DNA from 4 places in the Bacillus safensis genome. Region 1 is predicted to be linked to each of the others. Evidence: riboswitches for the same ligand, from Rfam matches in the RefSeq annotation. Region 1 holds a riboswitch; each other region holds the start of a gene.

Region 1 (3,139 bases):
ACTGACAGCTTGATTTTTTTCCTAACTGTACATGCTAAAACAGAGCCTGTTTCGCGCTCATGAGATTGAATTTGTACAGGGGGTTTTTCGTTTGAGACAAAAATGGCAAAAAACAATCGCATTAGTGCTTCTTCCTATTGGTTTAACGGCATGTGGTGCAAATAATAACGCAGGTGTCGATACACGTCATAATCAATCAGGCCAGCCGGTTGGTTATCATTCAAATCAACGAGCAGAAGACAACAACCAAGATCATCAAGGACCAGTTTCTGAACTTATGGAGGGAATGAACGGGAGAAATACAACAAATGTTGATTACCGTACACGTCCTCAAACGGATGATCGAATGCCTCTCACAGGTGGAGATGGACGCTACAGTCATGGAGATATGAATTATCATAACCAAATGTCGTTCTCAGGCTATGATAAACAAGAGAACATTCAGCGTTCAAGAAAAATTGCCAACCGCGTCAATAAAATGAATCACGTGGCAGACTCTCAAGTCATGGTGACGGATGAGAATGTGTATATTGCCATTAAATCAGATGGCCGCCTGACGTCAGAAGGCGTATCACAAGTAGAAGAAGCAGCGACTCGTTATGCGGATGGAAGAGCAGTCCAAGTCATAAAAGATGAAGGTGCATTCACACGCTTTAGAGACATGAGAAGAACGCAATTTGAAACAGGCCAAACAGGCATGACCCGATAGTTTGACACAAAAAGGCTAAAGTTCATCACGAACTTTAGCCTTTTCTTAAAAATAAACCTTGATGCCTATATAAAATTCGTAAAAGAAATAACAGCCAAACCCTAGTAATAAAATACCAGCAATAATGGATGTCCACTTGATCATCGTCCGATTCATCACTTTTCTTGTTAACGATACAAGTGTGAGAAGACCGATGTCATGAAGGAAAATCCCTGCCAAGATACCGCCGGCAGCCAGCATAAATTCAGATGAATCTGTTTTTGTATACGCATCCGCAAGTACAGCACCAAAAACAGAAACCCAGAACACAAGATTTCCAGGAGATACCGCCACGAGCAAGCCGTTTCGATATGTTTTTGCGAATGATTTATTGACCTTTTCTCCTGCTAAATGGATATCTTGATCCGCGTGTTTAATGGAGTCGTATGCGAGAATCATTAAAAATACAGCTCCGATCAGCCAGAGCGGGATTTGAACAAACGGCAAAGATAAAAACTGAGCAAATCCAGCATATAAAGCCAAGATAAGTAATAAGTCTATGGTCATACCGCCTGCTCCGACAGTTAAACCATGAAAGAATCCGTTTTTGAGTCCCTGTTTTGTCATTTCAACCGTGATCGCTCCAACAGGCAGAGCAATTGAGAATCCTACGACGATAAATGTGAGAAATGTTTGCAATCGACTAGAACTTCCTTTGAATAAATTGTATAAAAATTCTCCGTTTAGATTAATTATACATAATAGGAGAAAAGGATCAACGATTATTTCAGATTTAATTGAAATGAGAGAGACAGATCATGTATAGAAATCTGTATATCAATATAATCCATAAAGCTTGTAGGGGAAAGGAACTATTTTCCTGAATCTTCTTTTCTTCATGATGTCTCTATGCTACACTGATGTGGAAATCAATAAAAATGACTAGGGGTGCCCGTAAATGGGCTGAGAGAGAAGCATAAACTTCTTAACCCTTTGGACCTGATCTGGCTCGTACCAGCGTGGGGAAGTTGAAGATGATGCATGTATCCTATCAATGATATGCATGTTTATTTCTGACGACGAAACCAGGTTCTTTAAATAGAGCCTGGTTTTTTGCTGGTGCTGATTCCATCCTGTCCGGTGACAAGAAGAAAAGGAGAGAACAGCAAATGAAGGAAAAGAAAAGTGTCCCATCCAACCAATCATTATTATCCAGCTTTGATGGCAGCCGAAAGGTGTATGAGAAAGGATCAAGGCCCGATATCTTAGTGCCGAAAAGAGAGATTGCGCTCTCACATACTGTGACAGAGGCGGGCGACATAAAAAATGAACCAGTCCGTGTATACGATACGAGTGGACCGTACACTGATGAGAACGTTCATATTGACGTCACAAAAGGATTAAAGCGTCTTAGGGCAGCATGGATTGAAGAAAGAGGAGATACAGAAAGCTATGAAGGGCGTCATGTAAAACCGGAAGATAACGGATATCGGTCAAGGGAGAAGGAGTCCTTCCATTCTGTCCAAACTGATTTTCATCATAAGCCGCTCCGCGCGAAACAAGGAGCGCGCGTGACGCAAATGCATTATGCCAAAAAAGGCATCATTACGCCTGAAATGGAGTTTATCGCAATAAGAGAAGAGCTAAGCCCTGAGTTCGTTAGAGAGGAAGTAGCGAGCGGAAGAGCCGTTATTCCTTCGAATATTAACCATCCAGAAAGTGAACCAATGATTATCGGAAGGAATTTTCATGTCAAAATCAATGCGAATATTGGCAATTCAGCTGTCACGTCATCCATTAATGAAGAGGTAGAAAAGATGACATGGGCGATCAGATGGGGGGCAGATACAATGATGGATCTGTCTACTGGAAAGGATATTCATACAACGAGAGAATGGATCATTCGGAATTGCCCAGTTCCAGTAGGAACCGTTCCTATTTATCAGGCCCTTGAAAAAGTGAATGGAGTCCCAGAAGATTTGACGTGGGACGTGTACAGGGACACATTAATTGAACAAGCAGAACAAGGTGTAGATTATTTTACAATTCATGCGGGCGTGCTGTTAAGATATATTCCGCTAACAGTTGATCGGGTGACCGGAATTGTTTCAAGAGGCGGGGCAATTATGGCAAGATGGTGTCTTGCTCATCATCAAGAGAATTTCCTCTACACGCACTTCGAAGACATTTGTGAAATTATGAAAACGTATGATATTGCCTTTTCACTTGGAGATGGACTAAGACCAGGTTCGATTGCTGATGCCAATGATGAGGCGCAGTTTGCAGAGCTGGAAACGTTAGGTGAGTTAACAGAGATCGCTTGGAAACATGATGTGCAGGTGATGATTGAAGGGCCCGGTCATGTGCCAATGGATAAAATTAAAGAGAATGTGGACAAGCAAATGGACATTTGCAAGGAAGCCCCATTTTATACATTAGGGCCTCTTACAA
Region 2 (3,139 bases), 1.3 Mb from region 1:
GCCGCGTATTTAAGACAAAGTCAATTTTTCAGTCGATGTCTAAAGGGACCGTGCAAATTGGGACAAGGGCAATCTTTACTCTCATTATAGTCTTAGTTGCCTTATCTGAATCACTCGGGGCTGAAAATATTCTTGGGGCGTTTTTAGCTGGCGTGCTTGTGTCCCTTCTTTCGCCAAATAAAGAGCTCGTTCAGCAGCTGGACTCATTTGGCTATGGATTTTTAATCCCGATCTTTTTTGTGATGGTCGGAGTAGATCTGAATATATGGGCACTGTTTAAGGACCCAAACATCATGATCATGATTCCGCTGCTGTTTATTGCGCTGCTTATAAGTAAGCTCATTCCGATTCTTTATTTGAAAAAATGGTATGACATGAAAAAGGTCATTGGCTCCGGCTTTTTATTAACTTCAACTTTATCTCTCGTCATTGCAGCTGCGACGATTGGTGAGCGGCTCGGGGTCATTGATCATAAAATGTCAGGAGCGCTGATTTTAGTTGCTGTGTTAACGAGTATTTTAACACCTGTTTGGTTTAAAGCGCTGTTTAAAAAAGAACAAGCGGCAGCCCATAAGAAGCGTGTGACCTTTATTGGAGCTAATCAGCTGACCTTACCTGTCACACTTGATTTACATCAGGATGAATATGACATTCGGATTTTGCATGTTTTTCAAGAAAATAAGGAAGCGCTGCTGGCAGACTCTATCTTTGAAGTCGAATCAATTGAACAATACGATGATGAGACGCTGAGAAAGGCAGGCGTCGGCCAAGAGGATGTCCTAGTCGTCGCAACAGGCAGTGAGACGAAAAATAAGGAAATTGCTTTATTTGCAAAAGAAGAAGGTTCAAAACAAGTCATTGCAAGTGTCAACAAAGCAGAGGCAGAGCTGACATTGAAGGAAGCGGGAATTGATACGTTTTCTACTTTCCTGTCATCTAAAACGGTGCTAAGAGCTTTGATTGAAGCACCTGATGCGATTCGATTGCTAACAAATGAGGATTCTTCTTTGTATCAAATTCAAATGAACAATCATCGTTATCATAATGTCATGCTGAGAGAATTTCCTTTCACCGGTGATTTGGTATTTGTCCGTATTTTCAGAGGGATAGACAGCTTAGTACCGCATGGAGATACGACACTCAGAAGCGGCGACCGTGTGCTTGTATCGGGCTCCCGGGAATATGTGGCAGGACTAAGAGCCCAATTAGAATGACAATGAACCCTTGACCAATGAACAATTCCTGATTAAGATAGAGGTACAACATCATATATTTGATCCACTAGGGGAGTCCTTTAAAAGGGCTGAGATAAAAGTGTCGACTTTTAGACCCTCATTACCTGAACAGGTTCATACCTGCGTAGGGAAGTGGTGCGGTTTTTGACTATGCTTTTTACAAATTCCAAGCCACTTTCCACGCGGAAAGTGGCTTTTTTATATGGAAAAACAGGAGGAGAGAAAAATGACGTTTTCAACAGAATGTAAAGAGGCTGCAGCAGCATGGTGGAATGGAAGCTTTACACATCCTTTTGTCAAAGGGATTGGAGATGGCACACTTTCACTCGATCGTTTCACCTATTACGTGATGCAGGATTCGTATTATTTAACTCATTTTGCAAAGGTGCAGGCATATGGAGCGGCGATTAGTGAGGACTTACATACGACGGGCAGAATGGCGTATCATGCTCAGGGGACGTATGAAGCAGAGCTGTCGCTGCATAGGAAATTTACAGAGCTTCTGCAGATTTCTGATGAAGCCATTGAGAACTTTAAGCCTTCCCCCACTGCTTATGCGTATACCTCTCATATGTACCGATCTGTAAAAAGCGGACGGTTTGAAGAGATTTTAGCCGCGTTATTACCATGTTACTGGCTCTATTATGAGGTAGGTGAAAAGCTGAAACAAACAACACCTGACCATCCAATTTACCAAGAATGGATTTTGACATACGGAGGCGATTGGTTTAAGGAACTCGTCTTCGAACAAGTGAACCGCTTTGATGAACTAGCAGAAAAAGCACCAGACCATGTACGGGCCAATATGAAAGAAAATTTCGTGATTTCAAGCTATTACGAATATCACTTCTGGGAGATGGCGTATCAAAAAGAAATGTGGCAAACAGCATGCTTAGATGGGGTTGGTGCAAATGGAACTCCACGCAGTGACAAATGATTCGTTTCCTGCGGATGAACTGATCAAACAAATAAAAGCCATAGCGTCTGAAGTGGATTTTATTCATATTCGGGAAAGGTCTAAAACAGCAAGTGAGCTTGTTGATCTCGTGAAGAATCTCCTTTTAGAAGGTGTGCCGAAAGAAAAGCTCGTCATCAATGACCGAGTAGACGTTGCGCTGCTTACCAATATTCACAGGGTGCATCTGCCGGGCCACAGCTTTTCGCCAAAAGAACTGCGAAAAAAATTTCCTCACCTTCATGCGGGAGTATCTGTCCATTCGATAGAAGAAGCGAAAGCAGCAGAGAAAAATGGAGCAGAGTATGTCATGTTTGGGCACGTATATGCCACCTCTTGTAAACCAGGACTTCAGGCAAGAGGTGTACAGCTTGTGAAGAAACTGACTTCTGCACTAACGATTCCAGTGGTGGCCATCGGCGGGGTGACCCCAGAACGAGTTCCAGAATTGAAACAAGCAAATGTGAAAGGAATTGCTGTCATGTCTGGGATTTTTGCTCATCATCAGCCGCGTATGATGGCACAAGCATTTTCTGAAAAGGTAAAGGAGAATCCTTATGAAAAAGCATTATGACGTTGCAATCATTGGTGGTGGAATCATAGGGGTCTCCATCGCCTATCACCTTGCAAAAGCAGGAAAACAGGTGGTCTTATTTGAAGCGAATGAGATAGGGAAGCAAACGACAAGTGCGGCTGCCGGGATGCTCGGTGCACATGCTGAAGGAGAGGGTCATGAGGATGTTTTCTTTCAGGCAGGCAGAGCAAGCCAGGCATTGTACGAAAAATTAAAAGTCGATCTTCTTCATGAATCAGGCATTGATATTCGAACTTCAGCGGGCGGTATCATGAAGGTCGCCTTTACAGAAGAAGAGAAACAAGCCCTTTGCCAGATGCAGCATTTGTCTACATTTAAATGGCTTGACGCAAGCAGCGTAAAAAAATGCATGCC
Region 3 (3,139 bases), 310 kb from region 1:
GTTGCGCTCGTTGCGGGACTTAACCCAACATCTCACGACACGAGCTGACGACAACCATGCACCACCTGTCACTCTGTCCCCGAAGGGAAAGCCCTATCTCTAGGGTTGTCAGAGGATGTCAAGACCTGGTAAGGTTCTTCGCGTTGCTTCGAATTAAACCACATGCTCCACCGCTTGTGCGGGCCCCCGTCAATTCCTTTGAGTTTCAGTCTTGCGACCGTACTCCCCAGGCGGAGTGCTTAATGCGTTAGCTGCAGCACTAAGGGGCGGAAACCCCCTAACACTTAGCACTCATCGTTTACGGCGTGGACTACCAGGGTATCTAATCCTGTTCGCTCCCCACGCTTTCGCTCCTCAGCGTCAGTTACAGACCAGAGAGTCGCCTTCGCCACTGGTGTTCCTCCACATCTCTACGCATTTCACCGCTACACGTGGAATTCCACTCTCCTCTTCTGCACTCAAGTTTCCCAGTTTCCAATGACCCTCCCCGGTTGAGCCGGGGGCTTTCACATCAGACTTAAGAAACCGCCTGCGAGCCCTTTACGCCCAATAATTCCGGACAACGCTTGCCACCTACGTATTACCGCGGCTGCTGGCACGTAGTTAGCCGTGGCTTTCTGGTTAGGTACCGTCAAGGTGCGAGCAGTTACTCTCGCACTTGTTCTTCCCTAACAACAGAGCTTTACGATCCGAAAACCTTCATCACTCACGCGGCGTTGCTCCGTCAGACTTTCGTCCATTGCGGAAGATTCCCTACTGCTGCCTCCCGTAGGAGTCTGGGCCGTGTCTCAGTCCCAGTGTGGCCGATCACCCTCTCAGGTCGGCTACGCATCGTCGCCTTGGTGAGCCATTACCCCACCAACTAGCTAATGCGCCGCGGGTCCATCTGTAAGTGACAGCCGAAACCGTCTTTCATCCTTGAACCATGCGGTTCAAGGAACTATCCGGTATTAGCTCCGGTTTCCCGGAGTTATCCCAGTCTTACAGGCAGGTTACCCACGTGTTACTCACCCGTCCGCCGCTAACATCCGGGAGCAAGCTCCCTTCTGTCCGCTCGACTTGCATGTATTAGGCACGCCGCCAGCGTTCGTCCTGAGCCAGGATCAAACTCTCCGAGGTATGCAGGATGCATATCACACATGCGTTGCTACACGATGTAGCGAACTTAGCATGTGATCATTTCCTGCCTCGCCAGTTTGACTGACTACCTATGAAGTTTCATAGGATTTTTTTATAAAAACTCGAATTAACAGGTACGTTTTGTCTTGTTTAGTTTTCAAAGATCATCTTCGTCGTCTCTCAGAGGCGACTTTATTAATATAACATTCTATCAAGATAAAGTCAACAACTTTTTTCTTAATGTTATTTATCAACCGCGCTGTTTCAGCGGCGAATACAAATATAACACCTTTTGAAAGAAGAAACAAGTATTTTTTCTAAATAATTTATTTTTCCTTATCTCTTCCTATATATTGATACAAATGCTGCTTATCTCGGGAATTGTCTATTGTTGATCCTGCAGGTCTTTAGTATATTTATAATAGATTGAAACTAAATAACCGCAGGGGGAGCTTTGTGCTGAGAGTGAACATTCGTTGTTCTGACCCTTTGAACCTGTCAGTTAATACTGAAGTAGGAATGTGGAATCACTTGAATACATACGGTGTATTCAAATCGATATGTTTTTCTATGAATAACATACTCATCCTTACACGGTCTCTCCTTGCTCAATTCATGAAAAAGGAGATTTTTTTATGCAGCAATCAAATCAATTGGTACGACTGATGGAAATCGCGATTATGACTTCACTTGCTCTTGTATTAGATTACTTATCAGGTCTCTTTTTAAGAATGCCCAATGGCGGTTCTCTTGCGCTGATTATGATTCCCGTTATTCTCATGTCTATTAGATGGGGAATATCTACCGGATTTATCATCGGTGTGTTAATCGCAGGTCTTCAGCTGATGAATAGCCCGATCATCGCTACACCTGTTCAAGGATTCCTCGATTACTTCGTTGCATCCGTTGTCATTTCTTTAAGCGGCCTGTTTTCTGGACTGATCAAAAAAGCCATTCAGGATCAAAAGCGAAAACAGCAATTCTTCTATATTACCTTAGCTGTTTTTGTTGCTAGTTTATTCAGACTGCTGACGTTCTTTATTTCTGGCGTCGTTTTCTTCTCTCAATATGCACCGAAAGGAACACCAGGATGGGTCTACTCTTTAATTTATAACAGCACATATATGGTTCCTTCATTTATTATTTGCAGTATCGTTCTTTGTATACTCATCCCAAGTGCATCTCGTTTGGTTTTTCCTCGTCAAAAATAACCGGCTGATTTCAGCTGGTTATTTTTTTATGCATAATTTGCTGCTCTATGGAATCTATTAATAATAGAAGATTTCATGCTGGAGGTACGACAATGAGCCCTTACTCCATTATGCTGTGCTGCTATATTCTCAGTCTTGCTTATTTTTTGGCAGGTTTCTATGAAGCTTTAAAAATAGCAGGCGTGAAAGGAAAAGTAGAAGCTTCACCGTTTATTTCTTACATGCTGCTTGCTGTGCTCTTCACTTTTTTCTCTCATTATTACTGGAAGCTGACGATTTAATCCGCTGTACATGGTTATTCAATATAGAGAGCTCCCATCCATACCCTATTTCATTATGGTTCTCGCCAGCCAGCTCGAACTGGCTGGTAACGACAAAACTAGGTTGAAGTTTTTGATAAAATTGTTTTGCCGAATTTTGCTCAAACACCCATAGCATCAACCTCTGATACCCTTTTTCTATTAAATAATCGACACCTTTAGCAATTAAAGCAATACCCGCACCTGATTTCTGTTTCTGTTGTAATAAATAGATGGCATACAGCTCTCCATCATATGTAGAATAACGTTCGTCACGTTGTTTTCCGAAAGAAGCAAAACCAAATACGCCATCCGCATCTTCTGCGACAAACGTGCCTTCAAGCGATCTTTTTCTCCAGCTCTCTTTCCGATCTTTTATATTTAAACCATCCAAATAATCCTGATTAATAATGCCTTGATAAGTCGTTTGCCAGCTCTTCACATGTATTTCGGCGATTTTAGGAATATCTTGATGTACAGCATGTCTCACCTTCATCCGCACCACTCCTT
Region 4 (3,139 bases), 1.1 Mb from region 1:
TATGATCGACTTTGCGTCTAATCAACTGGTAGCGGATGCGATCTTAGCAGTTTCAGATAAAAATGGTGCGATCGGAGCCGTTTGTCATGGCGTTTCAGCATTCGTTGATGTGAAGGATGAAAATGGCAAATCATTTATCGAAGGCAAAAAAATCACAGGCTTCACAAACGAAGAAGAGGAAGCCGTGCAGCTGACATCAAAAGTTCCATTTTTATTGGAAACAAAACTTCGTGAGCAGGGGGCAGCGTTTGAAAAAGGAGACGCCTTTGCGCCATTTGCTGTCGTTGACGGACAAATCATCACTGGACAAAACCCGGGATCAAGTGCAGAAACAGCACGCTTGTTTGTCAAAACTATTGCATAAAACGATCAAAAACCAGTCGTGACTCATGCGGCTGGTTTTTTTGTTATAAAAATGTCCCAAAAAAGACCAAAACAGTAATTAGAATAATGGTAAAATAATCACAGGGTAAAAAACCCAAATGAGGAAAAAGGGGATGTTCCTGTGAGAGCATTTTATGTCAAAATCACCGCAGCTTTACTATCTGTTTTACTCGTCGCAACAGGTTTGTTGTCACCAGCATTAAAAGCAGAAGAAGCACCGAAATCAGAAGGGAAAATATCACCACTGACGGAAAAAGCGATTCAGCAAGTGCAAGAATCGTTTGAAAAGCAGGATGAAGGAACCGCTATTCAACAGAAGCAAGTGAAAAAATCATTTAAAGTGAATAAGAAGAAAGGAATCAGTATCAAACGAAAAGCTGCTAAAGAAGGCAAAATGCGCACGTCTGCCGTTCGCTCCATTGATGGACTAGCTATTAATCAATCGGCTGTCTTAACAGAGGACGACCCAGTTGATTTATGGTTTTTAAGCACATCTTCACCTCAGGCACTCATCAGCCGGATTACCTCTTCAAACCCTGATTATTTTGTTCAATTATTTGTTGTTGATTATGAAACAGGACAAGCCTACCCGACAGATTTGATTCAACCGGCAGGCAGCCTGCTTGGATTGACCAACTTACCAGCAGGTGATTATGCATTCGGTATTACAAGCGGCGGAGAATTTGGAGATTCCTACACGATACAAGTAAATGCAAAAAACCCGCCCAATTTCACGGGGGCTGTATCTCTTTCGTCCACCTTGCAATATTTTGTAGCTGAGTATGCAAACGGTGATGTATTTGCAAATGGTACAAAAGTATACAATAAGCAAACAAAGACAGCAAATTATGAATGGGAGCGTGTTTTTTATTTCTCTTATGATGGAAAATACGAGCAAAGAACTCATTCAATCTCAAGTGTGAAAGTAAAAAACATTTCGGCTCCTGTGTCATACTCAGCTCCTTATGCGAGCTCCTCAGAAGCCATCCTCGTTTACTTAGATGTTGAGACATTGTTTATGTACCATCAATCATCATATGCAAGCGGGCAATATTACCATGATACCTTTGTTGATACACTCGGGAAGACAACACCAAGACGCTTAGATATTGATGATATGACAAATTACGGTGATCATATTTTAGCTGTAGATTTAAAAACAGGAAAGCCGATTGATTTCTTCAGTGTGCTGAATTTCTACTATGCTGCAGGGATCGAGAAGCTGCCAACAATCAGAACGTTGAATTAAGAAAGGCGGTTGACATCAAATCGCCACATGTGTAGAGTAAAGATAATTAAATGACAAAAGTCCACTAGGGGAGTCATGTATGACTGAGACAAGAGAAAATCTTGGACCCTTTGAACCTGATCTAGTTCGTACTAGCGGAGGGAAGTGGAGCTGGACCTTGTCTTATTCATGATTGAATTGATAAGAAGGCCGCTCCATTTGGGGTGGCTTTTTCATTTATTCAACTGAAGAAGAGGAGGCTTTTTTTATGACATTTTCTACGCAATTAAGGAAAGAAGCAGAACCGTTATTTGAAGCCATTTATCAGCATCCGTTCGTCAGAGGCCTGGCAGCAGGAAAGCTGGAAAAGGAACAAATCATTCATTACGTCAAACAAGATGCAGAATACTTACAAGCATTCATTAAAATTTATGCAGCAGCGCTCAGCAGATGTACAGACAGAGAGGATATTGCGTTTTTTCATCAGCAGATTGCGTTTGTACTAGATAGTGAGACGCATCCTCATCAAAACCTTTGCCGAGTGGCAGGAGTAGCATATGATGAGCTCCAAGGTGCTTCTTTGGCTCCGAGTGCTCATCACTATATTCATCACATGCTGCAAGTCGCGCAAGAAGGCACGCTTGGTGAAATCATCGCTGTCCTGCTTCCATGTCCTTGGACATATTGGGAAATAGGGAAACGAATGCTTACAGATGTGCAGCCAGACCCGTCACATCCGTTTTATGAGTGGATCACGTTTTATGGAGGATTAACCGATTCTGTTACAGGTGAGCTTTGCAAGCGGCTCGATCAGTTGGCGGAAGCAGCAAGTGAGAAGGAAAAGGAAAAAATGAAACAGCATTTTATCTTAAGCTGCCAGCTCGAGTACAAGTTTTGGGAAATGGCCTTTACTGTTGAAGAGTGGCCAGTTCAACTGGAGGTGCATACATCATGACATGGAAGATGAAAGAAGTCGTCCTTGCAGTGATTTTATCCGTTGCGTGCGGTGTGATCTATTTAGGATGGTCCACGCTATACTTACCGATTACAGCACTTGTGGGCCCAGCAGGAGGCAACATCATGTTTGGAATATGGGTCATTGCCAGTCCAATCGTTGCATATATCATTCAAAAGCCGGGAGCTGCTCTGATTGCGGAAACAGCCGCCGCTGCTGTGGAATTATTGACAGGAAGCCACTTTGGACTTTCAGCTCTGCTGATTGGTGTATGCCAAGGGCTTGGGGCAGAAATCGCCTTTGCTCTTTTTGGTTATAAACGGTATCGCATGTGGACACTGATGCTCTCTGGTGCCTTTGCCGCTATCGGAGCGATGTCTTACAGTTTCGTGGCAAAAGGCTTTGGATATTACACGCCTCAAGTTTTACTTATGACGCTTGTGACTCAAATCATTAGTGGAATGATACTTGGCGGCTGCCTTGCGAAAGTGGTGGTGGACGCACTATCCAAAACAGGTGTACTGAATCAATATGCCATCATGAAAGAAAAACGAAACAAAGGTGAACAGCAT

Evidence for each region. Region 1 has a riboswitch for thiamine pyrophosphate ahead of thiC (phosphomethylpyrimidine synthase ThiC). Riboswitches for the same ligand answer to the same signal wherever they lie in the genome.
Region 2: it holds a riboswitch for thiamine pyrophosphate, as region 1 does, so the genes downstream of both, tenA (thiaminase II) here and thiC (phosphomethylpyrimidine synthase ThiC) in region 1, are expected to answer to the same signal.
Region 3: it holds a riboswitch for thiamine pyrophosphate, as region 1 does, so the genes downstream of both, thiT (energy-coupled thiamine transporter ThiT) here and thiC (phosphomethylpyrimidine synthase ThiC) in region 1, are expected to answer to the same signal.
Region 4: it holds a riboswitch for thiamine pyrophosphate, as region 1 does, so the genes downstream of both, tenA (thiaminase II) here and thiC (phosphomethylpyrimidine synthase ThiC) in region 1, are expected to answer to the same signal.

The regions. Positions count from the first base shown of each region.
Region 1 covers NZ_CP154909.1:2,418,623-2,421,761, reverse strand. Annotated here, with positions in the region: gene AAYR28_RS12455 (YhcN/YlaJ family sporulation lipoprotein) at 92-709, shown strand; gene AAYR28_RS12450 (LysE family transporter) at 755-1,387, opposite strand; TPP riboswitch at 1,623-1,731, shown strand; gene thiC (phosphomethylpyrimidine synthase ThiC) at 1,858-3,139, shown strand, end outside.
Region 2 covers NZ_CP154909.1:1,114,019-1,117,157, forward strand. Annotated here, with positions in the region: gene AAYR28_RS05580 (monovalent cation:proton antiporter family protein) at 1-1,214, shown strand, start outside; TPP riboswitch at 1,274-1,383, shown strand; gene tenA (thiaminase II) at 1,462-2,172, shown strand; gene tenI (thiazole tautomerase TenI) at 2,147-2,764, shown strand; gene thiO (glycine oxidase ThiO) at 2,748-3,139, shown strand, end outside.
Region 3 covers NZ_CP154909.1:2,730,648-2,733,786, forward strand. Annotated here, with positions in the region: rRNA gene AAYR28_RS14080 (16S ribosomal RNA) at 1-1,119, opposite strand, end outside; TPP riboswitch at 1,555-1,656, shown strand; gene thiT (energy-coupled thiamine transporter ThiT) at 1,755-2,330, shown strand; gene AAYR28_RS14090 (hypothetical protein) at 2,423-2,611, shown strand; gene AAYR28_RS14095 (GNAT family N-acetyltransferase) at 2,571-3,125, opposite strand.
Region 4 covers NZ_CP154909.1:3,516,211-3,519,349, reverse strand. Annotated here, with positions in the region: gene AAYR28_RS18120 (type 1 glutamine amidotransferase domain-containing protein) at 1-364, shown strand, start outside; gene AAYR28_RS18115 (hypothetical protein) at 506-1,633, shown strand; TPP riboswitch at 1,690-1,793, shown strand; gene tenA (thiaminase II) at 1,881-2,567, shown strand; gene AAYR28_RS18105 (ECF transporter S component) at 2,564-3,139, shown strand, end outside; gene AAYR28_RS18100 (ABC transporter ATP-binding protein) at 3,138-3,139, shown strand, end outside.